3 regions of the Diaphorobacter oryzae DSM 22780 genome follow, and region 1 is predicted to be linked to each of the others. Evidence: predicted binding sites of a transcription regulator. Region 1 holds the regulator's gene; each other region holds the start of a gene.
What was found. Region 1 encodes FNR, which switches genes on or off when oxygen is low (the NO sensors DNR and NnrR bind a similar motif). Its sites were predicted from a motif close to TTGATNNNNATCAA; they were not measured.
Positions count from the first base shown of each region.

Region 2: ubiU (ubiquinone anaerobic biosynthesis protein UbiU) is a predicted target of FNR. The motif match lies at 8,747-8,760, and genes of this name have one in related genera.
Region 3: BP68_RS02515 (type IV pili methyl-accepting chemotaxis transducer N-terminal domain-containing protein) is a predicted target of FNR. The motif match lies at 7,087-7,100, and genes of this name have one in related genera.

Region 1 is NZ_JCANUL010000001.1:93,426-103,783, reverse strand. Features, by position in the region: gene BP68_RS00520 (sensor domain-containing protein) at 1-885, opposite strand, end outside; gene BP68_RS00515 (cyclic di-GMP phosphodiesterase) at 885-2,141, opposite strand; gene BP68_RS00510 (sulfite exporter TauE/SafE family protein) at 2,318-3,040, opposite strand; gene hemN (oxygen-independent coproporphyrinogen III oxidase) at 3,044-4,426, opposite strand; gene fnr (fumarate/nitrate reduction transcriptional regulator Fnr) at 4,598-5,341, shown strand; gene BP68_RS00495 (hypothetical protein) at 5,471-5,806, shown strand; gene BP68_RS00490 (hypothetical protein) at 6,014-6,499, opposite strand; gene BP68_RS00485 (RT0821/Lpp0805 family surface protein) at 6,619-7,419, opposite strand; gene BP68_RS00480 (RNA polymerase sigma factor) at 7,444-7,962, opposite strand; gene BP68_RS00475 (S8 family serine peptidase) at 8,178-9,386, shown strand; gene BP68_RS00470 (SLC13 family permease) at 9,513-10,358, shown strand, end outside.
Region 2 is NZ_JCANUL010000012.1:94,505-104,862, reverse strand. Features, by position in the region: gene BP68_RS16330 (LysR family transcriptional regulator) at 1-740, opposite strand, end outside; gene BP68_RS16325 (MBL fold metallo-hydrolase) at 928-2,292, opposite strand; gene BP68_RS16320 (NYN domain-containing protein) at 2,726-3,439, shown strand; gene ubiD (4-hydroxy-3-polyprenylbenzoate decarboxylase) at 3,603-5,087, opposite strand; gene BP68_RS16310 (UbiX family flavin prenyltransferase) at 5,143-5,730, opposite strand; gene BP68_RS16305 (putative zinc-binding protein) at 5,723-6,136, opposite strand; gene ubiT (ubiquinone anaerobic biosynthesis accessory factor UbiT) at 6,133-6,666, opposite strand; gene BP68_RS16295 (U32 family peptidase) at 6,679-7,578, opposite strand; gene ubiU (ubiquinone anaerobic biosynthesis protein UbiU) at 7,584-8,630, opposite strand; gene dnaJ (molecular chaperone DnaJ) at 8,857-10,002, opposite strand; gene dnaK (molecular chaperone DnaK) at 10,098-10,358, opposite strand, start outside.
Region 3 is NZ_JCANUL010000001.1:548,865-559,222, reverse strand. Features, by position in the region: gene BP68_RS02555 (transglycosylase SLT domain-containing protein) at 1-1,384, opposite strand, end outside; gene gloB (hydroxyacylglutathione hydrolase) at 1,381-2,157, opposite strand; gene BP68_RS02545 (class I SAM-dependent methyltransferase) at 2,156-2,968, shown strand; gene rnhA (ribonuclease HI) at 3,001-3,447, shown strand; gene BP68_RS02535 (thioredoxin family protein) at 3,460-3,792, opposite strand; gene moeA (molybdopterin molybdotransferase MoeA) at 3,819-5,177, opposite strand; gene mobA (molybdenum cofactor guanylyltransferase MobA) at 5,174-5,836, opposite strand; gene moaA (GTP 3',8-cyclase MoaA) at 5,892-7,034, opposite strand; gene BP68_RS02515 (type IV pili methyl-accepting chemotaxis transducer N-terminal domain-containing protein) at 7,181-8,023, shown strand; gene BP68_RS02510 (type IV pili methyl-accepting chemotaxis transducer N-terminal domain-containing protein) at 8,101-8,934, shown strand; gene BP68_RS02505 (DUF2889 domain-containing protein) at 9,017-9,580, opposite strand; gene BP68_RS02500 (aldehyde dehydrogenase family protein) at 9,659-10,358, opposite strand, start outside.

The sequences.
Region 1 (10,358 bases):
TGCCCCTAAAAGCTGCTCGCACCCTGGATTGATGCGCACCACGGCATGGTGCTCGTCGGCGATGAAGATGGCGTCCAGGCTGGACTCGAATACCCGCGCCGCAAGGCGCAAACCCGCTTGCACCTCCGCCTGCCGGGAGATGTCACGAAACGAATACACACGCCCAGCAGGACGCCCCTGAATGAGCTGAGGCACGGATCTCTGCTCCACCGTGGCACCGCTACGCAGGCGCAGGATGTCGGTAGTCTCCAGCATGGGCTCCTGCGCAATAGAGGCCAGGCGCGCACGATAGGCCTCGCCATCCAGCACCTGGGCCTCCATGTGGGACCTGATCGCAGCATCGTCGCGTCGCAGCAGCAACTCGCGCGGCAGTTGCCATATCTGGGCCAGGCGCTGGTTGAAAGCGCGGACCTCCCCATGCAGATTGCAGGTCAGTACGCCATCAGCGGCGGAATCAAGCGTTGCACGCAGTTCCGACAGCAAGGCCTCCAGCTCGCGCCGGGATGCCTCATGCTCGGAACGGTCCAGCATCGTCAGCAACAGCCAGCCTTGGTTTTCGGAAGCACTCTCGGGCACATTGACAGAGATTACACGCCGGTCCACCGGCACCAGCGCGCCGCTCCCCCTATGCCGCACATGGGTATGCGAATGGATGCCCGCGGCTACCTCCGCCGCGGATTGGCTCCAGAAAATCTGGTCTTCGGGCGCCGATGCGAGATCCTGCACCGGCAAGCCCTCCATGTCCGCCACGTACCGCCCCACCAGCCGCGCCGCCGCCGCATTGGCGTGGACTATCCGCAGCGTCTGTGCATCCACCAACCAAACCGCCAAGTCCAAACCATTGCATATGGCATGCCATGCCTCCTCGGGCAGCTTGCCGAGCATCATGGGCGGTCCTCGCAATGCCGCGGGCTCACGGCTCGCTCGAAGAAATAGCAGATACGTGGCTGCGGCAGCAGATAGTCCAGGGCATCGCGGGGCAACTGCGCCGGCTTGAGACTGCGAAGGATGCCCAGCTCGGCACGTTGTGCCAAGTCGAGCAATAGTGCATCGCTGCGCGGCACGCTTGGCTCATACGGCAAGACACTGGGGCGCAGCGGATGCAAAGCGTCCACCAGCATCACCAAGGCGAAACGCCCATCCACAAGTTGCACTATCGAGCCCGGTGGGTACACGCCCATCATGCGGACGAAGGCCCCGAGCACCGTTGCGTCAAAACACTCGCGCTGCAATGCAAAAATCTGCGACAACGCCTCGTGGGGCGTCAGTGCCTGAGCACCGTGCAGCGGGTTGCACAGCCGGTCATAGCGGTTGGCGAGCGCCAGGATCTGACCGCTTCGGCTCAAATCCTCGGCCACGAGGCGCAGTGGAAACCCACTACCGTCGGCCATCTCGTGATGCTGCGCAATCGCAATAAGCACATCGCTTGCCAAGCCCATGCGCTGCCCGAACTCCACCGACAGCCCGACGTGGTCTTCATAGCGCTGCCGGTCCGAAGCCGTGAGCATGGCCCCAGGCTCTCCGATATGCGCCGGCAGGGCTGCCTTGCCCACATCATGAAGCAGCGCCGCCAAGCCGAGACCGTGCAAACCCTCCGCACTCATGCCCAGCGAGCGCCCGAGTAGCAGAGCCAACACCATCACATTCACCGCATGGGCCGCCGACCGCTGGCCTAAACTGTCTGCCAGCAACCGCACCGCACACTGCCCTTGCGCCAGCAACTCCGCAACACATGCCTGAACCAAGGCGTCCGCCTGTTCGCGTGCCTGCTGCGGCGCAGTCTGCGCCCTGGCAGAAACTGCCGCGTAGACGGTAGTGGCCTCTTGGTAGCGCTGGCTGCAGCTCTGTGGCGAGGCGCTCTGCTGCCTCAAATGTTCGGCTCCGGCCCTGTGCTCCCGGCTCACCGCATCCACTTTGTGCTCTGGAGATGAGCCCCCCAGTCCATTGTCCGGCTGGGCATCCCCATTTCGCCGGTCGACACTCGGCTCTGGCTCGGAAGGGAAGGTGCTTTTGGCGGGGACATAGCGCACGGACTTGACCCCAAGATCACGCAAGGTGCGGATCTGCTCGTGCGATGACACCCGAAAGCTACTCATCGGAAAGGGATGGTTGATCCAACTTACATCCAGTTGGATGAACATGCCCACACGGAGCGCATCGATATCGAGCAAGACGGATTGGTTCACTTCAGCTGGTTTGGGCTAAGCGGGCTCCACCCCAAAGTCATACCATTTTGAACCATTATCACCAGTTACTGGCGTTGCCTGAAAGTTACAGATTCAACAAATGCGCACGCCTCACGTCACCAGGGTGCACGTCATGGCAGACACCATGGGGCGGGTTGTCCATGTACCACATCCATCCACAAGGCCCAGCCCCCCATCAAGAAGAGCACCAACCCGGCCAGCCTCGGGCCCCATGCCCCCCCCACCGATCCCACCCGGGCCCGAAACTGCCCCCACATCCAGGGCCCGGCCACCAACCAGATCCCGCTGCCAATGCCGAAAAGCACCATGCATAGCGCCCCACGCAGCACACTGCCGCTCAAGGCAGCCGTGAGCAACGCGGTATAGAGCAAGCCACAAGGCAGCAAAGCCCAGGCGAACCCCGTCATAAACAGTCCGCCGGGCTGCGACACCAGCGACCTCACCTTGCCCCAAACAGCCCGTCCGGCGTTCTCTATCCACGCAGGCTGCCGCGCCTGCAACATCATCAACAGCCCCCACGCCAGCACCAGCACATGCAGCATGCTCCACGCCGGGCGCAAGGCAGAACTGTTCTGGCTCAGCCACGCCAGCCGTTCCATGGCAAAAGCAGCCAATGCGCCCGCAGCGCCATATCCCGCCAAGCGCCCCAGATGGAAGCCCAGGTTGCGCCGCAGAACCGAGCCGCGCGGCATCCATTGCACGACTCTCTCGCTGCTGGCCGGTGCCGCTCCCAGTCCCGTCAACGCACCACAGGGGGCAGCACACATGGCAAGGCAGTGCCCACCCCCCATCAAACCCATGAGGAAAGCCGTCGAAACCAGAGCCAGGAACATGCGTCAGATGATGCGCGAGAAACGCGCTCGATTGCGGTCGGCCTGCAAATACTTGTCGAACACCATCGCCACGCCACGCACGAAATACCACCCCATGGGCGTCACCTCTATGCCCTCGGGGTTGATTTTCACAAGCCCCTGCCCTGCCATCTCCTCGAGTTGCTGCAGCTCCGTCTCGAAATAGCGGCGAAAATCAATCAGCCAGGATTGCTCCAAGGGCTCGAACAACACCTCCCCCTGGCACATCAAGGCCATGATGACCGCGCGGCGCACCAGGTCGTCCCGCGTCAACGCCAGCCCCCGCGCCACCGGCAGATGCCCGTGGTTGATGGCATCGTAGTATTCGTCGAGCGTCTTGACGTTTTGGCTGTATGTGGCGCCCACACGACCAATGGCCGAGACGCCCAACCCGATCAAATCGCAATCGGGCTGGGTGCTGTACCCCTGGAAATTGCGGTGCAGCCGGCCCTGGCGCTTGGCCACGGCCAGTGCATCCTCCGGCAGCGCGAAGTGGTCCATGCCCACGTACACGTACCCGGCCTTCATGAACACATCGATGGAGCGCGCCAGCATCGACACCTTGGCCGATGCCATGGGCAACTCTGCCGATACGATGCGCCGCTGCGACTTGAAGCGCTCCGGCAGATGCGCATAGGCATAGAGTGCAATACGGTCCGGCCGCAGTTGGGTCACCTGCTCCAGCGTACGGTCAAAAGACTCCGGCGTCTGGCGCGGCAATCCGTAGATCAGGTCCACATTCACCGACTCAAAACCCAGCTTGCGCGCACTCTCCACGAGGGCGAAAACCTGCTCCGCAGGCTGCACGCGGTGGACCGCCTTCTGCACCTCGGGATCGAAATCCTGCACACCAAAGCTCAATCGGTTGAAGCCCAGTTCAGCCAGCAAGGCCAACCGCTGTTCATCCACGGTCCGAGGATCCACCTCGATCGAATACTCTCCTCCCGGAACCAGCACGAAACTGCGCTTTAGCATGCCCATCAGCTCACGCAGGCCATCGTCCGACAGGAAGGTGGGCGTCCCCCCGCCAAAGTGCAGCTGGCTGACATGCTGTCCCACGCCGCAATGGGCTGTGTGCAGATCAATCTCGCGGCTCAGATAGCGCAGATAGGCCTCAGCCCTCTCCGGGTGCTTGGTGATGATCTTGTTGCAGGCACAGTAGTAACATAGGGATTCGCAAAACGGGATGTGAACATACAGCGAAAGCGGCATCGCCTTCGCCACCGAGCCCACACGGCGTTGTTGAAGCGCCAGGATGTACTCCCTCTCGCCAAACGCCTCCACGAAACGGTCTGCCGTCGGGTAGGAGGTGTAGCGTGGCCCAGAGACGTCAAAGCGCCGCAAAAGCTCAGTTGTAATGACTGTCATGGCGGGGGTTCCTTGCATTTGCCATGCACTGTGCCGTAGAGTCACTCCAGCGTCCTTGACATTGATCAAGCGCTCACAAGGTCCGCATAGCGACAATTTGACCTTGGCTCAAAGTCTTTCAACGGCCTGCGATATTCCTGCCTCAATGGCTTTCAGAGGTAAGCTCGCGACATGAACAGGGTCCCCATGCACACCAACCTGCAATCCATCAAAGTTGCTTGCTCCAACTGCAATCTGCGCGAACTGTGCATGCCCTTGGGATTGGATGACCAGCAATTGAAACGCATCGATGAGATCGTGGCCGTGCGCCGCAAGGTCAAACGGGGCGGCACGTTGTTTCGCAACGGCGAGCCCTTTGCCTCCCTGTTTGCGATCCGCACCGGTTTTTTCAAGACCTGTGTTGCAACAGAAGACGGCCGCGATCAGGTCACCGGTTTCCAAATGGCCGGCGAGATCATCGGCCTCGACGGCATCGTGAGCGACCGGCATACCTGCGATGCCGTGGCGCTGGAGGATGCCGAGGTCTGCGTCATGCCGTTCGACCGTATCGAAGAACTATCGCGTGAGGTCACGGCACTGCAGCACCATGTCCACAAGATCATGAGCCGCGAAATCGTCCGCGAGCATGGCGTCATGCTTTTGCTGGGCAGCATGCGTGCCGAAGAGCGCCTGGCCGCCTTCCTGCTGAATCTGGTGCAGCGACTGCATGCTCGTGGATTTTCTCAGTCCGAACTGGTGCTGCGCATGACACGCGAGGAAATCGGCAGCTACCTGGGTCTCAAGCTCGAGACCGTGAGCCGCACCTTCTCCAAGTTCGTGGAGGAAGGAATCGTCGAGGTCAAACAGCGCCATGTGCGCATCGTGGACACCGACGCCCTCAAGCGCATCGTGAACAGCCAGCAGGCCTGCCACTAGACTGCGCCAGAGAATCCTCACAGTCCGCGTTGCAACTTGTTGCACGCTGCGACAAGTACACGCGCTTACCATCCTCTTGTGCCCGCTCGCCGTTAAAGCGGGTCAACAAGAGGGAAAGGACTGAGAGGAATGAAGACAGCTCTGGCTGTAGCCCTGGCATTGACGGCCGGGATGGCCTACGCAAATGACGAAGATAACCCCGACAAAGCGCTGCTGGCGGGGGTGGTGCGGCTCGCGGCCAGCATGAACGGACTGGCCCAGTCTTGCGGTCACATGAGTGCAAAGGACGTGGAGACCGCGCGGGCGAACCAACGTGCCGCCGCCATCAAGGATATGCAGGCCTCCCCCGCGGAATACGACCGCAGCTACGCCCAATTTTCCGGTGAATTTAAGACACGCTGGGCCAGCATGAGCAAGCCACAGCAAAAGCAGGCTTGCGACCAGATGAAGGCACAGGGACGCTGAGGCCATTTTCCAGCCTGCCAAGCCCACCGCCGGTGGGCTTTTTTAAGGCCTCAAGCCGTCCACTTCTGCCCCCATGAGCCTGATGCCACGCACCAAAGTCCTACGGCATCTTGCCGGAGATTCACAAAAGCACCGGGACAAAGGCGACTCAGACCGGCGGTAGCAAGTGCAGAAACCGATGGGGCATGCATCTAGCGAGGAAAAACCTCAGCGCCACCCCAGCACAATGTGCCCCCGGTCTTTCATGCATTGTTCAACATAGCGCTCGTACACGCGATCGGCTTTGTTCCAGCCGGCGCCCACTTTGACTGCTGCGCCGACCAAACCTCCGACGCCGCCGGCAAGCGTTCCTCGCAACAGGTCGCCAGAGTTCTTGATCAAGCCGGAAGTGGCGGCCTCGGCCGCTTCTGCAGCGCCTTCCGTCAGGATGGCTTTACCCGTTCGGCCAGTCTTGCCTTGGGCGAGATTGCGGTCATTGCGACCCACGTCGTTTTGAGCTCGGCGTTCACACGCCTGCAGCGCATGGTTGGCGCGTTCCTGGGCTGCCTGGCTACGGCCTTGTGGATATAGAACCGCTTTTTGAGGAGCGCTCGCACAGCCGGTCATTGCCAGGATGGCAACGATCGCGACGGCGATGTTCGCGGTACGGCGTTTAGGACAAATGAGGCTGGATGGTGAGGATCGATGGGGCATGGAGCGGTCATCACTGGCGACAGATTGCAGGCCCGGCTCGCGGTGGCGAGTGCCGGGTCTGTGTCGTTGACGCGCGACTTCATGATTTATTCCATCCAGCCTGGATGCAGATCTCTTTTCTAGGGAACGCGTTGGCTGGCTGATGCCAAGGCCTCCCGCTCCCGGGCCGGATCCAGGGGCTCCTCCGCACCGATGCTTTTCAGGTAGCTCTCGACGGCGGAGTCTGTCGAGGCCGGCGTGAACCCATTGGCGCCATCATCGGCCAAGGCGGCAAAGCGCAAACGCCATTGACCATCGCCCATGAGGCAGGCCACAGCCTCCACCCGATCCTTGTCATCGGGCCTCACTGAAAAGTCCCGGCACAAAGTGCCCGCAGCATCGCGATAGCTGCCCACCACAGTCACGGCAGGGGACTGAGGCGATGACTGCCCTGCAGGCAATGTTCCCAGCAGCGCTGCCAGTGAGGGCGGCACCGTGGCCCCGACAGCCGCAAGCGTGCCGACCGGGGCTTGGCTACCCGTTCCCAACATGAAGCCGAGTACGCCTGCAGCGACCGACGCAAATGCTCCGGCAGGCAACGCATAGTCCGACAGCCGCTGTGCCAGTTGACGCCACCAGGGCGTGCGTTGCGGTGCACGGCGTGCGCTGCTGGCAGCGGGCGTGTCACGCTCTTTTTGTGCGCGATCTTGCTCAACCATGGCTTGGACGGAGGCCAGAAGGGCCGCCGGCACGGGCGTGTCCTTGAGCTGGGCGTCAAAGACCTCTCGGCTCAACTCGCGGGTCTCGAACATCAATGCCACGCGCTCGGCCAACGCCATGTCGCGCTCCATTGCCGCTTCCAAGGCTGCTTGTTCGGCAGCTGGCAGTTCGCCGTCGGCATAGGCAACGAGCTGCTCGTCACTCCAATGTATTTCAGTCATAAGCTGTGTGACCTCTCACGATGTCTAGATGGCATCTGCCGTTGTCTGCGCCAATCCCGCCAGTTCCGCGAGCTTGATCCGTGCGCGCGCAAGACGACTCATCACGGTGCCCATGGGTATACCGGTGACGGTCGCTGCCTCTTTGTAGGAAAGCTCTTCCACGCAAACGAGCAGGATGAGTTCGCGCTGCTCGCTGGACAGTCGGTCCAGCGCGTGCTGCACTCGCTCGAGCCGGCGTCGCGCATCCACGCGCTGATCCTCGCCGCCTGTACCCGCCAAAGACTCGGCATGCTCGTCGATATCGGCCTGCACTCCCTCCGTCTGCTTCCGACGCAGGCGGTCGAGCCACAGGTTGCGGATGATGGTGAATAGCCAGGCAAGCAGCGGTGTGTCCACGTCACCAGGTCCACCCGCCCCCAGTGCGCGCTCACAGGCGCTCTGCACCAAATCGTCGGCCATGTCGCCATTGCGTGTTAAAGCGAGTGCATATCGCCTTAGTCGGGGCAAGGCATCCACCAATGCCGCCCCCAGGTTGTGTTGCATGATTGCGGCCCTTTTTTCCTGTTCTTGTTGCCAGATCCTTGCGGCATGGCGCTGCCAGATGGATGTGTAGACGCGCGCGCTGGCAATTTATTCCGTGGGAATAAACGGGCTCGTCCAACGTTGGTGGCGGAGTCTATCTGCCCCCCTGAAAATCCTGCTGCCACACCATGCTTTTTGCACGCTTCGCTTGTCGCACTTGTCTATGCCTGGGACTGATGCTGGCGCCCTTGCTGTCCTGGATGCCCGGTGGTTTCTCGCAGGGCGTTGCAGTGCTTGCCGACGACGGTGATGGCGGCGACGGCGGCGGTGCCACCGGTGGTACAGACGGCGGTGGGGGAGATGCCCTGGCGCCGCATCAGATGGACCAGGCATTTCGTGAAATCGTGGTGGCCGGCCTGACTTCGCCTCAACTCGCGGCGCTACAGCAGCGCGGCTATGTGTTGCTCGGTCAACGTCACAATGCCCTGCTGGGGCGCTCAGTCACGCTCCTTCGCGTGCCCCTGCATGCCCTGATGGGCGATGCGACATCCGAGGTCAGGGCGCTAGACAGCAAGCTGCTTGTCGACCACAACCATTACTACCGCAGCAGCACGGATGCGTCAGGACCCGTGGCCCATCAACTGGTGCGTTGGCCCCAACGCATGGGGCGGTGCGCTCAGGCGCCGGCGATTGGTCTGATTGATACACGTGTCGATCCAGCTCACGCCTCACTTCGCGGTGCAAGCATCGAGCTTCTTGGTCTACCAGGGCGGGATGACGCTCAGCGCGCCTCCAGTCCGGAGCACGGAACCGCCGTCGCCAGCTTGCTGGTGGGGCAAACGCGGGAGCTGCAAGGACTGCTGCCGCGCGCGCGACTGCTGGCGGTGGACGCGTTCCATCGCGGCAAGCTGGGGGATGAACGCATGGATGCCTGGGATCTTGTGGCGGCGCTGGATGCGCTGGCTGCCCGGCGAGTCAAGGTGATCAACATGAGCTTTGCCGGCGCTGCCAACCAGTTGCTGGAGAACGCCTTGGATCGCGTACATGGACGCCAGATCATGACCGTCGCGGCCGTGGGCAACCGGGGGCCGCAGGCAGCGCCGCAGTATCCATCCGCGTACAAGGGCGTGATCGCGGTGACTGCGGTGAACAGCGAACGCCATGTCTATCACCGTGCAGGGCGGGGAGCGCATGTCGACCTGGCCGCCCCAGGAGTGGGACTGGCCACCGCCGATGCAGACGGCACCAGCGAAGTCCGCAGTGGTACATCGTTTGCGGCACCGCATGTGAGCGCAGCCATTGCCAGCCTGTTGACCCGGAAGGGGCAAACGCCCGCGAGCGTGCGGCGCATGGTGCTGGGGCAGGCGGCTGACCTCGGAGAGCCGGGGCACGACTCCGTATACGGCCATGGACTGCTCCAGATGCAGCGCCTGTGTGGCGCTTGAGTCGGCGGCGCTTGAGTTGGGTACGCGGATGGAATAAACCGTGACGTAGTGCGTATTCGGGGCATGACTCATTGCTCCACACACCCCACGCTGTCCACACGCACCTCCGTCGCCAAGGCGGGCGTCGTGGCTCGTTTTCTGCTCGTCGCATTGCTGATGCTGAGCGCATTCCTCAGGCTGCAATGGGGGATGCCAGACATCTCCGCAGAGGCCCGAGCCGCCCTGCTGGTCTTCGCATTCGCGCTGTTGGCATGGAGCGTTCTGCGCTGGGATGAGACCCCCGTCGCCATACTCTGCTGCCTCGCCCTGGTTGGCGCTTCCATCGTGCCGGCGGATACCCTGTACGAGAGTCTGGGCAACGAGCTCATCTGGCTGTTGCTGGGGGCCTTTGTCCTGTCCGCCGTGCTCCAAGGAAGCGGTTTGGCGCAGCGGGGCGCGCTGCGGTTGGTTGCCGGTGCAGCAACGGCCTCGGGGCTGTGCAGGCGGCTGTGCTGGGTGATCATGGCGACGGCCTTCGTCATCCCCTCCACCTCGGCCCGGGCCGCCTTGCTGCTTCCGGTGTTCTTGGCTCTTTCGCAGTCTATCGCCCAGCCACGCGTCACGCGGGCACTGGCATTGTTGTTTCCTACGATGATCCTGCTGTCGGCTGGAGCCTCCCTGCTCGGCGCTGGAGCGCATCTGGTGGCCGTCGATTTCATCGAGCGGAGCGGGGGCGAACGCATCGACTTTTTGCGCTGGGCCTGGTGGGGACTGCCTTTTTCCATGGCCACCTGCGCCATCGCCACGGAACTCATCCTGTGCCTGTTCCTGACCCGGTCTGAACGCAGGGAAGGGTTGCATTTGCCGAGCCAGGAACGCGAGCCACTCAGCGCAGAGCAACGCAATATCCTCGCCATTTGCGCGCTCAGCATTGCGGCCTGGATGGGGGGCTCCTGGCTGGGCCTCGATGCCGCGTTTGTCGCGCTGTGCGCA
Region 2 (10,358 bases), on a different contig from region 1:
CCGTTGTCGATCATGCGGCACATGGCGTCCAGGCTCGTCACCTGGATGCGCTGGCGCAGCGGCCGCCCGGCCTGCGCGGCGGCCTGGCGCATGGCCAGGCTGATGCTGCTGCCCACGTGCAGGCCGACGATGTCCCAGTCCAGCACCTCGTCGAAGGCAATGGCTTGCCGCGCGGCCAGGGCGTGCGTCTGCGGCACCACCAGCACCAGCCGGTCGCTGCGGTAGGGGCGGCTTTGCAGGCCCTCGTGGGCCGTGGCTGCGGACACGTTGCAAATGCCCAGGTCCGCAGCGCCCTCGTGCACGGCGTGCAGCACGTCGGGCGACAGGTGTTCCTGCAGGTCGATCTTGATCTGGCTGTGCGTGCGGGCGAAGGCGCCCAGGTCTTCGGGCAGAAACTGCACGATGGCCGAGATATTGGCGTGCATGCGCACATGGCCGCGCACGCCCTCGGCGTACTCGCTCAGCTCGCCCTGCATGCGCTCCAGGCCGAAGAGCACGGTGCGCGCGTGGTGCAGCAGGCTCTCGCCCGCGGGCGTCAGCGTCACGCCGCGGCTGTGGCGGTACAGCAGGGCGGTATCGACGGCGGCCTCCAGGTCGGACAGCCGCTTGCTCACCGCCGATGCGGCGATGAACTCGCGCTCGGCCGCGCGGCCGATGCTGCCCAGTTCGCAGACGGCCACGAACAGTTGCAGAGAGGTCAGGTCGATACGGCGCGCAAAACTGCGCTCGGAGCTTTTCATCGGTGGGGGTGCGGCTTCTCGTTTGGAGAAGTGATCATCGCATTTTCCCCTTGGTGTGCGGGTTTTGTCATCGTGAAACGCGATGGCAATCATGCCGCCATGCGCACCGCTGACGGGTGTTTGCTCCTGATTTAATAGCTGTTTTCGCTTGCTGTATAAGCGCTGTGGCCTGTTTTTGCTTGAACTTTCAAAGCGTCACGGTTTCGCCATGCTCCGGCACGTCGGCGGACCAGCGCAGCTGGTGCTCGATGCGCTGGCGCAGCATGTCGGCCGCGGGCAGCTCGCCGTGCACCACGTACACCCGGCGCGGCGCGGCGGGCATGGCGCGCAGCCAGTCCAGCAGCTGGCCGCCGTCGGCATGGGCCGAGGCCGTGGCCAGTTGCACCACCTCGGCGCGAATCTGCACGTCGCGCCCCAGGATGCGGATGCTCTTCTCGCCCGCGGCCAGGCGCGCGCCGCGCGTGCCGCCGGCCTGGTGGCCGGTCAGCACGATCATGTTGCGGTGGTCGCCCGCGTGCAGGGCCAGGTGGTGCAGCACGCGCCCGCCCGTGGCCATGCCGCTGGCCGACAGGATCACGCGCGGCCCGTGCAGGCGCGCCAGCGCCTTGGACTCGTCCACGCTGTGCACCAGCGTCGTGCCGCGCGCCATGGCGTGCAGCTCGGAGCGGCTCAGCCGCAGCTCGCCCATGTGGTCGTGGAACAGCTGCGTGGCGCTCACGGCCATGGGGCTGTCCAGGTACACCGGCAGGCCCGACGGCAGCTCGCCACGGCTCTTGAGCAGGGCGATCGCGTGCAGCACCGTCTGCGCGCGCCCCACGGCGAACACCGGCACCACGGCCACGCCGCCGCGCGCGGCCAGGCGCGACAGGGCGGGGCCCAGCTCATCGAGCACCGAGCCCGGCGGGTGGCTGCGGTCGCCGTAGGTCGATTCGACCAGCACCGTGTCGGCAGCGGGGGGCGCGTCGGGCGCGTGCATCAGCAGATCGTCCGGCCGCCCCAGGTCGCCCGAGAACAGAATGCGCCGCCCGCCCACCTCCAGCAGCACGCTGGCCGCGCCCAGGATGTGGCCCGCGCGCAGGAAGGTGGCGCGCCAGCCGGGCAGGGGCTCGAACGCCTGGTGCACGGGCTGCACGCGCAGCAGCGCCAGGCTGTGCTGTGCGTCCAGGCGCGTGTACAGCGGCAGCGCGGGCTCGTGCTTGCTGAGGTGGTGGCGGTTGAGGTAGTTGGCGTCTTCCTCCTGCAGGTGGCCGCTGTCGGGCAGCAAGATGGCGCACAGGTCGCGCGTGCCGGCCGTGCAGAACACCGGGCCGCCAAAGCCATCGCGCGCCAGCAGCGGCAGGTAGCCCGAATGGTCCAGGTGGGCATGGGTGAGCAGCACGGCGTCCACCTCATGCGGCGCCACCGGCAAGGCGTGCCAGTTGCGCAGCCGCAGCTGCTTGTAGCCCTGGAACAGGCCGCAGTCCACCAGCAGCGACTGGCCGCCGTGGCGCACAAGGTACTTGGAGCCGGTGACCGTGCCGGCCCCGCCGAGGAAGGTGATGCTGACGCTCATGGGATTCCTGCTGGTTGGGTGGCTCCAGCGTAGCAATGCTGCGGCGGGCCTGCAAATGACCCGGCGCAGAGTTGCGTTGGTTGCACCGGTACAGGGCGGCTGATGAGCGGCGGATTGCCAAGATTCCTGGTGGGTGCTGCAACGCAACGGGGGGCGGAACGCCATCGCGCCATCTGGCCGGCGCGTTCTCTGCAAGCGTTTGTTATGGCTTTTGGGCCAAAAATCGGAAGCGCTTGACGGGAGCGCGACGTATGCCGTTTGATATTGGTCAGCCGGCTCGGTGACATGACCTTGTGACAGGGCGAGCACGTTCAACGTGCGTTTGACACCTATCGGTGGCGGACTTCGTTTCCACGTAAAGCACCAAGCATAATTTCCATTCTGCGAGCTCGAGCTTGCTATTGATGCATTTGCAACTCGGAGGTAAACGGACTTGGCCAATTCAGATGTTCTACGGCTAGCGGTGCTCATTGACGCCGACAACGCTTCTGCGAGCGTGGCGAAGGAGTTGCTAGAGGAAGTGGCGAAATACGGGACGGCCACAGTGAAGCGGGCTTTCGGAGACTGGACCACTCAGAATTTGGTGGGATGGAAAGCGTGCCTTCATCGCCATGCGATCCAGCCTGTGCAGCAGTTTTCTTACACCACAGGCAAGAACTCGACAGACTCGGCGTTCATCATCGACGCGATGGATTTGTTGTATGGAGGAAACGTGGATGGGTTTTGTTTGGTCTCGAGCGATAGTGATTTCACTCGGCTAGCGACTCGGTTGCGCGAGGCCGGCAAGACCGTTTACGGTCTTGGTGAACGAAAAACACCAGAGCCATTCATCGCAGCATGCGACAAGTTCATATTCTTTGAGGTTTTGAAGAAGCCGACAGGCACTGCAGCGGCCGCACTGCAGTTACCAGATGTGCCTGAATTGAAGGATCTACTTTCTCACGCGATCCGCGAGACTGCTCGAGAGACCGGGTGGTCGCGCTTGGCTACGGTAGGTAGCCTGCTTGGTAAAACACATAGCTCGTTTGATCCACGGAACTATGGGTTCAAGAAGCTCAATGAACTTGTCCGCGCTCAGCCGTTTATTGAGGTGGCCGACACCGCGGATTCCACAGGTTTTGTTCATGTCGAGGTGCGTTTGAAGTAAGACGCGCGTTCCCAAAGCAACTCCACGTCCGGCAATGCATGCTTTGGGGTCGCTTATCGCTCGTCACCTCGCTGCGGCGGGTGGCTGCGAAGTACGGGACTGGGCGACCACGCGTGAGGGCAATACGCAGCAAGCTCAGGAAGCCGCCACCGACAGCAGCAGGCTACAACCTCAACTGATCCGCCAGTGCGTGCATGCGCGCGCTGACGGCGGCGTCCATGGCCATGGGCCGCCCCCATTCGCGCTGGGTTTCGCCGGGCCATTTGTTGGTGGCGTCCAGCCCCATCTTGCTGCCCAGGCCGGCCACGGGCGAGGCGAAGTCCAGGTAATCGATGGGCGTGTGCTCGATCAGCATCGTGTCGCGCGCCGGGTCCATGCGGGTGGTCAGGGCCCAGATGACTTCGGGCCATGAGCGCGCGTCCACGTCTTCGTCCACCACCACGATGAACTTGGTGTACAGAAACTGGCGCAGGTGGCTCCACACGCCCATCATCACGCGCCGCGCGTGGCCGGCGTAAGCCTTGCGGATGCGCACCACGGCCATGCGGTAACTGCAGGCCTCGGGCGGCAGGTAGAAGTCGATGATCTCGGGGAAGGCGCGCTGCAGCAGCGGCACGAACAGTTCGTTGAGCGCCAGACCCAGCATGGCGGGCTCGTCGGGCGGCTTGCCGGTGTAGGTGCTGTGGTACAGGGCGTCTTCGCGCAGCGTGATGCGCTCCACGGTGAACACGGGAAATTCGGCGCATTCGTTGTAGTAGCCGGTGTGGTCGCCGTAGGGGCCTTCCAGCGCGTGCTGCCAGCCGCTGGGGTGGTTGGCGTCGGGGTGGATGTGGCCTTCCAGCACGATTTCGGCGCTGGCCGGCACCTGCAGCGGCACGCCCAGGGCGGGGGCGACTTCGGTGCGGGCGCCGCGCAGCAGGCCGGCGAACTGGTATTCCGACAGCGTGTCGGGCACGGGCGTGACGGCGCCCAGGAGGGTGGCCGGGTCGGCCCCGATGGCCACGGCCACCGGGTAGGGCTGGCCGGGGTGCAGGCGGCAGTGGTCGGCAAAGTCCAGCGCGCCGCCGCGGTGCGACAGCCAGCGCATGATGAGCTGGTTCTTGCCCAGCAGCTGCTGGCGGTAGATGCCCAGGTTCTGGCGCTTCTTCAGCGGCCCACGCGTGATGGTGAGGCCCCAGGTGACCAGCGGCGCCACGTCGCCGGGCCAGCAGTGCTGGATGGGCAGGCGGGTCAGGTCCACGTCGTCGCCCTCCCACACCGCCTGCTGGCAGGGCGGGCGGCGCACCTCTGCCGGGGCCATGCTCCACAGCGTCTTGAGCAGGTCGCGTTTGCCCCACAGGTCTTTCACGCCGCGCGGCGGCTCGGGCTCCTTGAGCTGCGCCAGCACTTCGCCAAAGGCGCGGATCTCGGGCAGCCCGGCCACGCCCAGCGCGCGCGCCACGCGGCCGGGCGTGCCAAACAGGTTGGCCAGCACTGGCATGGCGTGGCCCGTGGGGTTTTCAAACAGCAGCGCCGGGCCGCCGGCGCGCAGCACGCGGTCGGCCAGCGCGGTCATTTCCAGGTGGGGCGATACGGGCGCGGTGATGCGGCGCAGCTCGCCCGCGGCCTCCAGTTGGGCCATGAAGTCGCGCAGGTCGCGGTAATGCATATTTGAATGAAATTGGCCTCTGACGCTTTCTGGGTAAGCGTGAGTAGCTATCAAATCAGGAGTTTGGCGGCAGCCCCTGCCAGCGCGGGGCCAGCGCGTTCTCGATGCCCAGCAGGTCCAGCGCGCGCGCCACGCTGTGGTCCACGATCTCGCCCACGGTGGTGGGGCGCTGGTAGAACGCGGGCATGGGCGGGCAGACGATGGCGCCCATCTCGGTCACCGTGGCCATGTTGCGCAGGTGCACCAGGTGCAGCGGCGATTCGCGCACCATCAGCACCAGGCGGCGGCGTTCCTTCAGCGTCACGTCGGCCGCGCGGGTCAGCAGGTTGTCGGCCAGGCCGTGGGCCACGGCCGCCAGCGTGCGCATGGAGCAGGGCGCGATGACCATGCCCTGCGCGGCGAACGAGCCGCTGGCGATGCTGGCGCCCACGTTGTCCAGGTCGTGCACCACGTCGGCCAGGGCCTCGACGCTGGGGCGGTCCATGTCCAGTTCGTGCTGCAGGTTGCGCCAGCCGGCGCCCGAGACGACGAGGTGCGATTCGACATGCGGCATGTCCTGCAGCGCCTGCAGCAGGCGTGCGCCGTACACGGCGCCGCTGGCGCCGGAGATGCCGACGATGACGCGGCGCGCGGGCTCAGCCATGGGCGGCCTCTTGCGCGGCGGCGGGGCGCAGCGGCTGCGCGCGCAGGTCGGCCTCGATGCGCGCCAGCACCTCGGCTGCCTGGTCGGGGTCGAAGTCCTCATGGGCGCGCCTTTTCACGCCGTACTGGTGCAACTGGTAGTGCCGCGCGGGCGCGATGCCGTGGCGCGCCAGGCTGCTGTGCACGCACACCAGAGGGCAGCCGTCCAGCGCGATGATGGGGCGGCCCGAGTGGGCGAGCTGGACCAGCTTGGGCACGTCGCCGCCCACGCCGGCAATGCACGACATCTCGGCCACGCCATGGCGGTCCAGCCGCAGCGCCACATGGTTGGCCAGCTGCGCGGCGCTGGAGCAGCCCGAGCAGGAATACACCAGCGGCTGGTTGTCGGCGGGGGCGGGCTCGGTCATGGGCGGCCTCCGCGGAAGGGCGGCAGGGGCAGCGGCGGCAGCTGGCGCGCAAGGTGGGCCAGGTGCGGCGCCCGGCGCGCCAGCACGGCGCGCGGCGACCAGTGGGCCGGGTCGAGCACGGGCAGCTCGATGGCGTCCAGCGCGTTCTTCACCACCAGGCCCAGCTCGGTGTCGCCCTCCATCACCAGGCGGCGGTTGAAGAACAGGGTGTCCGGGTCCTGGCGGCGCTGGGCCAGCAGCACGAAGTCCTGCGCGTTGGCGCTGATGGCCAGGTCGGGCTGGGCCTGAGGCGCGCTGGGCGTGAAGCGTTGGCCGGTCCAGGCGAAGTCGAAGGCCAGGCGCGCGTCGCGCACGCGGATGGACAGGCGCTTGCCCTTCAGCAGCGCCTTCACATCGTCGGGCAGGTGGCGTGCCAGCGCCAGGTTGATGGCCGTGACCAGCAGCACCGAGCCCGGGTAGGCGGGCAGGCGCGCGAGCACGGCGCCCACGGGGCGCGGCAGGGTGAAGGGGGCGGGCGGGGTGGTGGTCATGGGGGCTCCCAATCAGGCGTGCGCGGGTTCAATCAGGTCAAGGCCGGGCTGGCCGTGCCAGTAGCCGTTGCAGGGCGCGGCGGGCATCAGCGGGAGCAGGCGCTCCAGCGCCGTGGGGTCGGGCTGCGCGGCGTGGCGTGCGGCGTCAAAGGCGGCGATGACCTCGGCCATGTGCTGCGACTGCGGCGACAGGCGCAGCAGGTCCACGCCCAGGGCGCGCAGCGCCGGCAGGTCCTGCAGCAGGTTGTGCACGCGCGCCGACTGGGTCTGGATGCCGTTGAGCACCAGAAAGCCCTCGGCCTCGCGCGTTTGCAGCAACTGCCCGTCGGGGTGCTCGATGCAGGCGAAGCCGCAGTCGTCCTTGGGCCGGTTGTAGTGCCGCGCGGTGAAGCAGCGCGCCGAGAACGCCAGCGGCATGCGGCCGTAGGCGAAGACTTCGGTTTCCAGCCCCGCAGGCCGCTGCTGCTGCAGCGCGGCGAGGTCGGTTTGGCGCATTTCCAGCGGCATGACCCAGCGGCACGCACCCAGCCCGGCCATCCAGGCCAGGGCGTCGGGGTTGAACAGGTTGAGCTGCGGGCCGGCCACGAACGGGCGCTGGCCCGCCAGGTTGTGCACGGCACCCATGTCGTTGGCTTCGACGAGGAATTCCTCATCGCGCACGATCTTGTGCATGGCGGCCACGTCGGCGGTGGATTCGAGCAGCGTCATGGTGGACAGCACGGGCTGCTTGCCCGCGTCCCGCAGCATGCGCGCGATGTCGATCCAGTCGCTCTGGCGCAGCTCGCGCCGGCGCGAGCACACGGCCTCGCCGAGGTAGACCACGTCCACGGGCGTTTCGGCCATGACCTGGTAGAAGGAAAAAACGGTGTCGCGCGGCCAGTAATACTGCAGCGGACCGAGGGCGAGTTTCATGGTGTTCACTTCCAGGGGCGGTGGTAGGCGCCCAGCGTGTGCTGCTGGCCCTCGGCCACCTGGTCCAGGCTGGCCATCCAGGCGGTCTTGGGCGCGTACAGGTGGCCTTGCGCCATGCAGTGGTCGATGGCCTCGCGCCATACCTGCGTGACCTGCGCCACGTAGGCGGGGCTGCGCTGGCGGCCTTCGATCTTGAAGGCGCGCACGCCCATCTTCACGAGCTGGGGCAGCAGCTCCAGGGTGTTGAGGCTGGTGGGCTCCTCCAGCGCGTAGTAGTTGCTCTCGTCGCCCACGTCGAAGCGGCCCTTGCACAGCGTGGGGTAGCCGGCGTTCTCGCCGCTGCCGTAGCGGTCGATAAGCACGCCGTTCAGGCGCGATTCCAGGCCCTTGGGCGTCTCCTGCCAGCGCACGAACTTGGCCGGCGAGCACACGCCGTGCGTGTTGGGCGATTCGCCCGTGGCGTAGGAAGACAGCGCGCAGCGCCCCTCGACCATCACGCACAGGCTGCCAAAGCCGAACACCTCGATCTCCACCGGCGTGCGCTGCACCACCTGCTTGACCTGCTCCAGCGACAGCACGCGCGGCAGCACCGCGCGCTGGATGCCGAACTGCTGGTGGTACAGGTTGATGGCGTCGTGGTTGGTGGCCGAGCCCTGCACCGACAGGTGCAGGCGCAGTTGCGGGAGACGTTCGGCGGCGTAGCGCATCAGGCCGGGGTCGGCCAGGATGACGGCGTCGATGCCCCAGGCGGCCGCCTTGTCCAGCGCGGCGCGCCAGGGCCCGGGGTTGCTGGCCTGCGGGTAGGTGTTGAGCGCCAGCAGCACCTTGCGGCCGCGCTGGTGCGCGTAGGCGATGCCATTCTGGATGGCGGCTTCGTCGAAGTTCAGGCCCGCGAAGTTGCGCGCGTTGGTGGCGTCGCGCAGGCCCAGGTAGACGCAGTCGGCGCCGCCGTCAATGGCGGCCTTGAGTGCGGGCAGGCTGCCCGCGGGGCAGACCAGTTCAGGGGGCGTGGTGGCTGTGGCAGATGGCGGAGGGCTGGCTGGGTCGATCACGGGAACGCTCTTTCGGCTGGCTGGCGTGCGAGCTGCCGGGCGGTACGTTCCGGTAAGGGTACGCGCCCTGGCGTCACACAGGCTGCGTACCTTAGGGTTTGGAAAAGACCCTGGCGCTGATCTTTGTCAACGGCGCACGGTTAATCCTGAATGAATGACTCGGGATTGATCGGGCCGGGGCCAGATGGACCAACGGCCCGCGTTGCGGGCCGTTGTTGTGTGTGCATCAGCTGAAGAAGCTCTTGAGCCGGTCCGTCCAGCTTTCGGTGGAGGGCGAGTGCTTGGCGCCGCCCTTCTTGAGCGACTCGTCCAGCTCCTTGAGCAGCTTGCGCTGGTGCTCGGTGAGCTTGACGGGCGTTTCCACCACGATGTGGCAGTACAGGTCGCCCGGGTAGCTGGCGCGCACGCCCTTGATGCCCTTGCCGCGCAGGCGGAACTGCTTGCCGGCCTGGGTGCCTTCGGGAATGTCGATGGCGGCCTTGCCCTGCAGGGTGGGCACCTCGATCTCGCCGCCCAGCGCGGCGGTGATGAAGCTCACGGGCACTTCGCAGTGCAGGTCGTCGCCGTCACGCTCGAAGATGTCGTGCTTCTTGATGCGGATCTCGATGTACAGGTCGCCTGGCGGGCCGCCGTTGGTGCCTGGCTCGCCGTTGCCGGTGGAGCGGATGCGCATGCCGTCGTCGATGCCGGCGGGGATCTTCACCTCCAGCGTCTTTTGCTTCTTGACGCGGCCCTGGCCGTGGCAGCTCATGCACGGCTCGGGAATGATCTTGCCCGTGCCGCGGCAATGCGGGCAGGTTTGCTGGACGCTGAAGAAGCCCTGGCGCATCTGCACCGCGCCGCTGCCCTGGCAGGTGCCGCAGGTCTTGGCGCTGGTGCCGGGCTTGGCGCCGCTGCCGTGGCAGGTGTCGCAGCTCTCCCAGGTCGGGATGCGGATCTGGGCTTCCTTGCCCTTGGCGGCCTCTTCCAGCGTGACGTCCATGGCGTACGACAGGTCGTTGCCACGGTAGACCTGGCGGCTGCCGCGCCCGCGCCCGCCGCCGCCGCCGTTGCCGAACATGTCGCCGAAGATGTCGCCGAAGGCCTCGGCGAAGCCGCCGAAGCCCTCGGGGCCGCCGCCCATGCCGCCGCGCATGTTTGGGTCCACGCCGGCGTGGCCGTACTGGTCGTAGGCGGCACGCTTTTGCGCGTCGGAGAGGATCTCGTAGGCTTCCTTGATCTCCTTGAACTTTTCCTCGGCGGGCTTGGCCGCGTCACCCTGGTTGCGGTCAGGGTGGTACTTCATCGCGAGCTTGCGATAGGCTTTCTTGAGCTCGTCGTCCGAGGCGTTCTTGGGAACGCCAAGGACCTCGTAAAAATCTCTTTTGGACATGGGGACTCTTCAGGCCGGTTGGAGCAGGAACGCCGCGCGAACCCCGGTGTGGCGGGGCCCGGCGCGGCGGCAGGGCAGTCGGGGCGCTTGCGCGATCAGCCCTTCTTGACTTCCTTGACTTCGGCGTCCACGACGTTGTCGTCCTGCGCCGCCGCGCCGGCGGATGCAGCGGCGCCAGCCTGGGCGGCAGCGGCTTCCGCGCCCTGGGCGGCTTGGCTGTCGGCGTACATCTTCTCGCCGAGCTTCTGGCTGGCGGCCATCAGCGCGGTGGTCTTCTCGTCGATGGCGTTCTTGTCCTCGCCCTTGAGGGCGGCTTCCAGGTCCTTCACGGCGGCTTCGATCGTTTCCTTTTCGCC
Region 3 (10,358 bases), 460 kb from region 1:
CGCTTTCGCCGGCCCTGAAGCTGCTGGAAGTTTTCACGTCGTTCCAGTCGGCCACATCGGCGGCGCTGACCCTGTAGCGGCGGGCGATGCTGGCCACGGTGTCGCGCTTGCCGGCACGCACCGTGGTGCGGCGCGTGACGCTCTCGGGCGTGAAGGCGATCTGTCCGTTGTCGGCCAGGTGGCTGGAAACATCCTGGTGCGTGGTAGCGGCGCGCGGCACCATCAGGGCCGATCCGGCCTTGATCATCATGCGTGGCGGAATGCCGTTCACCTGCCGCAGGTCGCCCTCGCTCATGCCGGTGCGATGGGCGGCGGCGGACACGCTCATGGTGCTGGGCACGGTCCACACCGTCCAACTGGCGTACTGGCCTTCGGTGTAGGCCTCGAGGTTCTTGCGAAACACCTGCGCGTTGTCCCAGGGCAGCAGGATTTGCGGCATTCCCGCGGCCAGGATCACGGGCCGGTGCAGCGAGGGGTTGAGCGCCCGGAAGTCCTCCAGGCGAATACCTGCCAGGTTGGCGACCAGCGACACGTCGATGTCGCGCGTGATCTCCACGCTCTGGAAGTAGGGATGGTTCTCGATCAGCGGCAGTTCGGTGCTGAACTTTTGCGGGGCCGCCACGATGTTCTTCACCGCCTGCAGCTTGGGCACGTACATGCGCGTCTCGGCGGGCATGCTCAGCTCGGTATAGCTCGTACCCAGGCCCTGCTTTTCGTTGCGGGCGATGGCGCGCGCCACGCTGCCTTCGCCCCAGTTATAGGCGGCCAGCGCCAGGTGCCAGTCGCCAAACATGCCATAGAGCTTCTGCAGGTAGTCCAGCGCGGCGCGGGTGGAGGCCAGCACGTCGCGCCGGTCGTCGCGGAAGGCGTTCTGCTTGAGGTCGAAGTAGGTGCCGGTGGCCGGCATGAACTGCCACATGCCGGCCGCCTTGGCGCTGGAGACGGCCTGCGGGTTGAAGGCGCTCTCGATATAGGGCAGCAGGGCCAGTTCGGTGGGCATGCCGCGGCGCTCCAGCTCTTCGACGATGTGAAACAGGTACTTGCTGGAGCGCTCGGTCATGCGCTGCATGTAGTCGGGGCGGGTGGCATACCACTGCTCCCGGTCGCGCACCAGGTCGGTTTCCAGGTCGGGCATGGCGAAGCCGCGGCGGATGCGGTCCCAAAGGTCGGCGGGGGCGCTGATGCCGGCCACGGCGTAGCTGCCGGCGGCTCCTGCCGTGATGGGCCGCAGCGGGCCCGAAGGGTACACCGGCGTGTGGCTGGCGGTGGTTTCGTTGGTGCTGCCGGGCGAGGTGCCGGCGGCGGAATCGCCCGGGGTGCCGGTGGTGGCGCAACCGGTCAGCCACAGCAGGCTTGCCAGCCACAGAATGTGCAGGATTCTCATTGGAACTCGTTCTTCCATTGGCGCAGCGCGGCCAGCACGGCCACGGGTTCGCGAAGGTCCACGTGTGCGTCATAGCCACGGGCCGCCTGGGCGACCGTGGTTTCGCGCGTGCGCAGAAAGGGATTGATGGCGCGTTCCGTGGCCATGCGCGAGGGCAGCGTAGGCTGCCCGGCGCGGCGCAGGGATTCGCAGTCGGTGATGTACTGGAGCAGTGCCGCGTTGCAAGGTTCCACGGCGCGTGCAAATTTCAGGTTCGACAGCGTGTACTCGTGGGCGCAGCACACGCGGGTGTCGCCGGGCAGGGCCGCCAGCGCATCGAGCGACGCCTGCATCTGCGCGGGCGTGCCCTCGAACAGGCGCCCGCAGCCGCCCGAGAACAGCGTATCGCCGCAGAACAGCAGCGGCGTGCCGTCCACATCGGGGCAGTAGTAGGCGATGTGGCCCGCCGTATGGCCGGGCACGGACAGCACTGCAAAGTGCAGGCCCAGCACCTGGACCGCATCGCCGCCGCTCAGGCGCGTGATGGGTTCGGGCATTGGCTCATGGGCGGGGCCGTACACCGCGGCGCCGGTGGCTTCCCGCAGGGCGGGCACGCCGCCGACATGATCGCCGTGGTGGTGCGTGACTAGAATCGCCTGCAGTGACAACCCCATGTCGCGCAGCGCCTGCAGCACCGGCGCTGCATCGCCTGGGTCCACCACGACCGCATGGTGCGCGTCGTGCAGCATCCAGATGTAGTTGTCGGTAAAGGCGGGCAATGGCAGCAAGGTCATGAGCGGCGAAATTATAGGTTTGCACCGTTGGTTCGACTCTCCACCGGGCCGCTACCTGATGGCCTGGGAGCAGGAGCGTTACGACGAGCTGGTGGCCGACATCTTCGGCTACCACGCGCTGCAGCTCGGCATGCCGGGCTTGGCGGGCCTGCGCAGCAACCGCATGCCGCACCGCTGGCTGGCGGTGGGCGAGGGCGAGGCGCAACTGCTGAGGCAGGGCGGGGTGCCTGCCGGGGCAGACGCAGTGGCGCCGGCACTGCTGGCGGAGTCCGTGGCCCTGCCGTTTGCCGAGGGCAGCCTGGATCTGGTGGCCATGCCCCACACGCTGGAGCTGAGCGTGGACCCGCACACCGCGCTGCGCGAGGTGCAGCGCGTGCTGGTGCCCGAAGGCCGCGCCGTGATCAGCGGCCTGAACCCCTGGAGCCTGTGGGGTCTGCGCCAGCGCCGTGCGCGGCTGTACCAGCGCTGCGGCGCGGGCTGGCAGCCGTACCTGCCGGACGTGGGGGAGTTCTTCGCGCCGGGCCGCCTGCGCGACTGGCTGCGCCTGCTGGGCTTCGAGCTGGAGTCCGTGAGCTTTGGCTGCTACCGGCCCGCGGTGACCAGCCAGCGCTGGCTGCAGCGCTATGACTGGATGGACGGCCTGGGGGCGCGCTGGTGGCCGATACTCGGGGCCGCCTATGTGATCGTCGCGGTCAAGCGCGTGCAGGGCATGCGCCTGCTGGAGCCGTCCTGGCGCAAGGCGCCGCAGGCGGCTGCCGCGCAGGTGCAGGTGGCGCGGCGCCAGCGCGCCGGCGCCGACAACCCGCCCTGAAGGGCGGGCTTTTTGTTTTTTGGGAGCTTTTTTTGAATCAGGTGGTGATCTATACCGACGGTGCGTGCAAGGGCAATCCGGGCCCCGGCGGTTGGGGGGCGGTGCTGCGTTCGGGCACGCTGGAAAAGGAACTGTTTGGCGGCGAGCTGGGAACCACCAACAACCGCATGGAACTGATGGCCGTGATCCAGGCGCTGGGGGCGCTCAAGCGCCCCTGCCAGGTCGCGCTGTACCTGGACAGCCAGTACGTGCGCCAGGGCATCACCGAGTGGATCCACGGCTGGAAGAAGAAGGGCTGGCGCACGGCCAGCGGCCAGCCGGTGAAGAACGTGGAGCTGTGGCAGCGCCTGGACGAACTGGCGCACCAGGCGGGTCACCGCATCGAGTGGCACTGGGTCAAGGGCCATGCGGGCGACCCGGGCAACGAGCACGCCGACGCGCTGGCCAACAAGGGCGTGGAGCAGGCACTGGGGCGCTGAGCGCGGGCGCCTTCAGGCGCCGGCCGTGATGCTGTGCACGGCCTCCAGAATGCTCTGCGCCGTCTGCGGGCGCACCAGGCGCGCGGCCTCTTGGCCGTCGCGCAGAAAGACCAGCGTGGGCCAGAGCTTCACGCCGAAGCTGCGCCCCAGGCGCTGGCCGGGGCCGTCTTCCACCTTCAGGTGCTGCACCTCGGCGCGGTCCTGCAGCGCCTGCGCGATGAGCGGCTGGGCGCGCTGGCAGTGGCCGCACCAGGGCGTGCCGAACTCAATCACGGCGGCGCCCGGGAGCCGGTCCACGGCCTCGCGCGTGGGCGGGGTGGCCAGGTGGGTGGCGGCAAAGGGCATGGCGATCCTTGCGTGGGGCGCGCGCCTTATATCGCGCCGTCGAACATCATCACATCCACCAGGTCGCCCGGGGCCACATGGCCCTGGCCGTGGTGCAGCACGATGAGGCCATTGGCCTGCACCATGGAGCTGAGCACGCCCGAGCCCTGGTTGCCGGTGGTGCGCACCTGCAGCGAACCGTCCGCCGCCGTGGTGACCAGACCGCGCTGGTACTCGGTGCGGCCGGCCTTCTTGCGCATGGCCTCGGTGCTGGTGGCGCGCAGCAGGGGCGGCGCGCCGCGCGTGCTGCCCATCATGCGCAGCAGCGCGGGCCGCACGAAGGCGAGGAAGGTGACCATCACGGCCACCGGGTTGCCCGGCAGGCCGAACAGCACGCTGCCGCCCGATGTGGTTACATTGCTATTATTTTGGTAGCTATTCGCGCTTGATGGATGGGCGTCAGGTGCCGATTTGGCTTGTATTTCTGGCCGGATGCGGCCCACGGCCATGGGCCGGCCCGGGCGCATGGCGATGCGCCAGAAGGCCACGTCGCCCAGTTGCTTCATCATGCTGCGCGTGTGGTCGGCCTCGCCCACGCTCACGCCGCCGCTGGTGATGACGGCGTCGGCCTCGGCGGCCGCACGGCGGAAGGCCGCCAGCAGCAGCGCGGGCTCGTCGCGCACCACGCCCAGGTCGATCACCTGCACGCCCAGGCGCGTGAGCAGGCCGAACACCGTGTAGCGGTTGCTGTCGTACACCGCGCCCTCGCGCGGCGGTTCGCCCAGCGTCAGGATCTCGTCGCCCGTGGAGAAGTACGCCACGCGCAGGCGGCGGTACACGGTCACCGTCTTCAGGCCCAGACTGGCCACCAGGCCCATGGCGGCGGGCGTCAGAAGCTCTCCTTTTGGTAGCGCCACGCGGCCCTGCAGAAGGTCCTCGCCCCGCAGCCGGCGGTTGTCGCCACGGCGCAGCACGTCGGCGGCGATGCGCAGGGTGCCGTCGGCTTCGGTGGTGGTGAACTCCTGCGGCACCACGGTGTCCAGCCCGGCGGGCATGATGGCGCCGGTCATGATCTTCACGCACTCGCCCGCGGCCACGTCGCCCGCCCAGGCCGTGCCGGCGAAGGCCGTGGGGCCCACGGGGCGCAGCAGCAGCGGCTGGCCGGCTTGCAGCTGCGCGCCGTCGAAGGCGTAGCCGTCCATGGCGGAGTTGTCGTGCGGCGGCACGCTGATGGGCGACACCACGTCCTGCGCCAGCACGCGGCCCAGGGCGTCGAAGATGCCGACCTGCTCGGTCTCGGTGACGGGTGCCACCAGGCGCTCCAGAAAGGCGTTCACGTCGGCGGCGCGCAGGGACTGCGGGTCGTAGCCCTGCAGTTCGGCGGCGATCTGGTCAATGGTCTTCATGGGGTAGGGGCCGTGGGCCGGGCTGGAGGGCGGGCGTGCAGCCCTTCCAGGGCCTGCAGTTCGGCCAGGGTGTTGGCGTTGTAGAAGGCGTGGCCGTCGTCACCCGGCTGGTCGAAGGGCTCGACGGCGCAGGGGTGCAGGGCGGTCCAGCGGTGGATCGTGCGCCCGCCGTCGCCCGTGAAGCGGGCCAGGCTCTCGCGCAGCGACGCGCGCAGCAGGCAGAACACGGGCTGGGGGCGCACCTGCATGGCGCCACTCTCGTCGGCTTCGGGGGCGGAGGCGATGGCGATGTCGGCGCCCTCGCGCTCGGCGGCCCGGGCCAGGCGCGCGGCCAGGTCGGGCGGGAACAGCGGCGTGTCGCAGGGCACGGTCAGCAGCCAGGGCGTTGTGCAGCGCTCCAGCCCCGTGAGGAAGCCCGCCAGCGGACCAGCGTAGCCGGCCAGGCCGTCGGGCCAGACCGGCAGGCCGAACGCCTCGTAGGCCGGCAGGTTGCGGTTGGCGTTGATCGCCACATGGCCCACCTGGGGCAGCAGCCGCGCCAGCGCGTGCTGCGCCAGCGGCAGGCCGCGAAAGGGCTGCAGGCCCTTGTCCACCCCGCCCATGCGGGAGCCCCGCCCGCCGGCGAGAAGGAGGCCTGTGATGTCGTGGGTGTCGATCATGGGGCGTGTCGAGGACGGCGGGGGGCTGCGGCGCCGGTGCGGCGCCCCGGCCCGCTCAGCCGCCGATGTAGCTCATTTCCACGCGCCGCTGGCCCTGGCCCGCGTCGGGCGGCAGGCTGGCGCGCAGTTCGGAATAGCGGTCGCCGCGGCCCTGCCAGATGTGGGCGAGGGCGGCGCTGACCTGCGCATCGCTGGCGTTGCCGCGCAGCAGGCTGCGCAGGTCCCAGCCCTGCGAGGCGAACAGGCACAGGTACAGCCGCCCCTCCATGGACAGGCGGGCGCGGTTGCAGTCGCCGCAGAAGGCCTGGGTGACGCTGCTGATCACGCCCACCTCGCCCAGCGACGGGTCGTGGCGGCCGTCGGCGCCCGTGTAGCCCCAGCGCTTGGCGGTTTCGCCGGAGGACTGGGCGGCCAGGGGCACCAGCGGCAGCTCGGACTGCAGGCGTGCGATCACCTCGGCCGAGGGCAGCACCTCGTCCATGCGCCAGCCGTTGGTGGCGCCCACGTCCATGTACTCAATGAAGCGCAGGGTGATGCCCGTGCCGCGGAAGTGGCGCGCCATGGCCAGGATCTCGTGGTCGTTCGTGCCGCGCTTGACCACCATGTTGACCTTGATGTGGGCCAGGCCCGCGGCCTGTGCGGCCTCGATGCCGGCCAGCACCTCGGCCACGGGGAAGTCCACGTCGTTCATGCGGCGGAACACCGCATCCTGCAGGCTGTCCAGGCTCACGGTGACGCGCTGCAGGCCCGCGGCCTTGAGCGCGCGCGCCTTGCGCGCCAGCAGCGAGCCGTTGGTGGTGAGCGTGAGGTCGGGCGTGCGGCCGTCCAGGGTGCGCAGCTCGGCCAGCTGGGCGACGAGGTTCTCCAGGCCCTTGCGCAGCAGGGGCTCGCCGCCCGTGAGGCGGATCTTGCGCACGCCATGCGCCATGAACAGGCGCGCCAGCCGCGTGATCTCCTCGAAGCTCAGCAGGTCGCTGTGCGGCAGGTAGCGGTAGTGCTTGTCGAACACTTCCTTGGGCATGCAGTAGCCGCAGCGGAAGTTGCAGCGGTCGGTGACGCTGATGCGCAGGTCGCGCAGCGGCCGCCCGAACATGTCTTGCAGCAGTCCGGTGGCGGGCATGGCATCTGCGCCGGCGGGCACGGTGGGCAGCAGCGCCATGCTGCGCTGGTCCACGAGAGGAATGACACGTTCAGCCATGGCCAAATTGTGCCCCATGGACGCCGTAGGGGTATGGCGAGAGGCGGGCAAATTGATGTGTGTCAATCCGCTGTCGCAGGCGGGACAGCGCTGCCATTTGACAAGGGTCAGTGGCGGTGCAGGGGGGCAATTTGAGAATCGGACGCATGCACAACCCTTGCCCCCACCCCACCCCTTCTTCCTCCGCCTCCTGCCGCCGGGGCCGCCGCACCGCCGTGCGCGCGCTGGCCACCGTGCTGCTGGTGCCGGCGCTGCCGCTGTCGGCCCAGGCGCGCATGGCCCTGGCCACGGCCATCAACCGCACCGCGCGCTTTCGGGCGCTGTCGCAGCGCGCGGCCAAGGCCTATGGCCAGCTGCACCTGAACGTGGCGCCCGAGCGCGCCCGCGAGGTGCTGGAGCACACGCGCCGCCAGGTGCGCTCGGGGTTCGAGGACATGGACCGCCAGAGCTGGCCGCCCGAGGTGGCGCGCCTGCTGGGCGACGTGCGCCGCAACGCGGACCGCCTGGATGCGCTCACCGCCCAGGCGCCCTCCAAGGAGGGCTTCCATGCCGTGTCGGCCCAGGCCGACCAGATGATGGCGGCCGCCAACACCGCCACCGAGGCCCTGGAGCGCCTGGCCCAGGCGCCCACGGCGCGGCTGGTGAACACCGCCGGGCGCCAGCGCATGCTCTCGCAGCGCCTGGCCAAGAACTACGCGCTCACGGCCGCGGGCCTGGACGGCCGCGCCGTGCGCGAGCAGGTGGCGGGTGACGCCGACGAGTTCCAGCGCGCCCTGGCGCAGCTGACCAAGGCGCCCATCTCCACCCCCGCCATCCGCTCGGCGCTGGAACTGGGCCAGGCCCAGTGGCTGTTCTTCGACGCGGCCCTCAAGCGCCAGCCCGACGCGCGCGGCCTGGAGGCGGTGGCCACCACCAGCGAACGCCTGCTGGAGGTCATGGACAGCCTCACCTCGCTGTACGAGGTCGCCCTGCAGGACGTGCTGGGCTGACCCCGCGCACCTGACGCACCCGGGTGCAGCGCACCGCGGCCACGCATGAATTTCGCACAACCATTGGAGACCATCGCATGCCCCTGCCCAGCCATTCCCTTGTGACCACCGCCGCACGGCGGCGCGCCTTCCTGGCCCTTGGCGCCGCAGTGGGCGGCGGGCTGGCCCTGGGCGGACCCGCCTGGGCCGCGCCCCGGGCGCCGCTGGCCGCCGCCATCAACCGCGCCGCGCGTTTTCGCGCGCTGTCGCAGCGCATGGCCAAGGCCTATGCGCTGCTGCTGCTCGACGTGGAGGCCAAGGGGGCGCAGGCGGCACTGGGCACGTCACGCAAGCTGGCGGCCGCGGGTTTCGAGGAGCTGGACCGCGGCGGCTGGGGCGCCGAGGTGGCCGCGCTGCTCACCCCGCTGCACCGCAGCTTCGACGCCTTCGACGCCGCACTGGCGCGCCCCCTCAGCCGCGAGGGGCTGGCGGACGTATCCCGGCATTCCAACCAGGTGCTGGTGGCCGCGGATCTGCTGACCGAGGCGCTGGAGCGGCAGTCCAGCTCCGCGGGCGACAGGCTGGTAAACCTGGCCGGGCGCCAGCGCATGCTGTCGCAGCGGCTGGCCAAGAACTACTGCCTGGTGGCGGCGGGCCTGGACGATGCAACGGTGCAGGAGCAGCGCCGGCTGGACGTCGAGGAGTTCCGCCGCACGCTGTCCGCGCTGGCCCAGGCGCCGGCAACTACCGGCGCTATCCGCGCCGACCTGCAGGCGGGCGAGGCGCAGTGGGTGTTCTACGAGGCTGCCCTGGTGCGCACGCCCGACCCGCGCGGCGTGCGCAACGTGGCCATGGCCAGCGAGCGCATGCTGGAGATCATGGACGGCATGGTCGTGAAGTACGAGGCGGCGGCCACCGCGGCCGCGGCCTGACGGGCAGGTTGGATGCAAAAACAGCACCTGGTGCTTGTGCATCAAGCGTTGGGCGCTATTGTTTTGGGAGTGTTTCGCGCGTTCAGGCCGCCGTCTTGGCCGGCAGCGGCGCGCGGCCGTGGAACTGCGGGTAATGCACCTTCACGCCATCGCCGTTGAAGTCCCAGCCCGTGCACTGACCCAGGTGGCGCGGCGGCTCGTCGCCCTCGCTCTTGAACGCGGCATGGATGGTCTGGAACGTGGCCGTGGCCAGGTTGAACAGCAGCTCGCGCAGGTGGGTGCAGCTGGCCACGCCGCCCAGGTGCGTCTGGATGGCCTGGCGCCAGCCGCGCACCATGCTGCAGCCCACCATGGCCTGCAGGGCGCGCTGGGCCTCGGAGCAGCCGGCCAGGGGATGGGAGTCCATGGCGGACTCGATGGCGCGCACGACCAGATGGCGGTCCACCGTCACGCGCAGCCACAGGTGGTGCACGGGCTCGCCCGCGCGGCGCACCCGGGCGGGGTCGCGCAGCGAGGGCAGGTCGTGGGTCTTGCTGTCGTGCAGCTCGCCCTCGATGTCCCATAGGCCATCCTCGCGTTCGAAACCCTGGTAGGTGACGCGGCGGACATGCTGGGCGGTGCGGGGAACGGGAGGCGACAGGGGCATGGGAAAAACGCGGGAAACAAAAAAGGCGGGACAAACCGGGGCGGGCCGGCACCGCGGTGCCACGGCCCGCCACGAAGATCAACCGTGGCGGATGGCCACGGTCTTGAGCGTGGTGAAGCCGTAGAGCGCCTCGAAGCCCTTCTCGCGCCCGTGGCCGCTGGACTTCACGCCGCCGAAGGGCAGCTCCACCCCGCCGGCCGCACCGTAGTTGTTGATGAACACCTGGCCGCTGGCGATGCGCCGCGCCATGCGGAACTGGCGCGCGCCGTCGCGCGTCCACACGCCGGCCACCAGCCCGAAGGGCGTGCCGTTGGCCAGTTCCACCGCGTGGTCTTCGTCATGGAAGGCCATGGCGGCCAGCACGGGGCCGAAGATCTCTTCCTGCGCCAGGCGGTGCTGCGCCGGCACGTCACGCAGCAGGGTGGGGGCCTGGTAGAAGCCGGTGTCGGGCGCCTCGTCCACCACCGTGCCCTGGGCCACCAGGGGAATGCCGGCGACCTGCGCGTCGGACAGAAAGTCCCACACGCGCTGCTGCTGGCTCTGGCGGATCAGCGGGCCCAGGTTCAGGTCCATGGCCGCGGGGCCCACGCGCAGCGCCTCGAAGGCCTTGCCCAGGCGTTCAAGCAGGGGCTCGTAGATCAGCGAGTCGATCAGCACGCGCGAGCCGGCCGAGCAGGTCTGGCCGGCGTTCTGCACGATGCCGTTGACGATCATGGGCACGGCAGCGTCCAGGTCGGCGTCGGCAAAGACGATCTGCGGGCTCTTGCCGCCCAGCTCC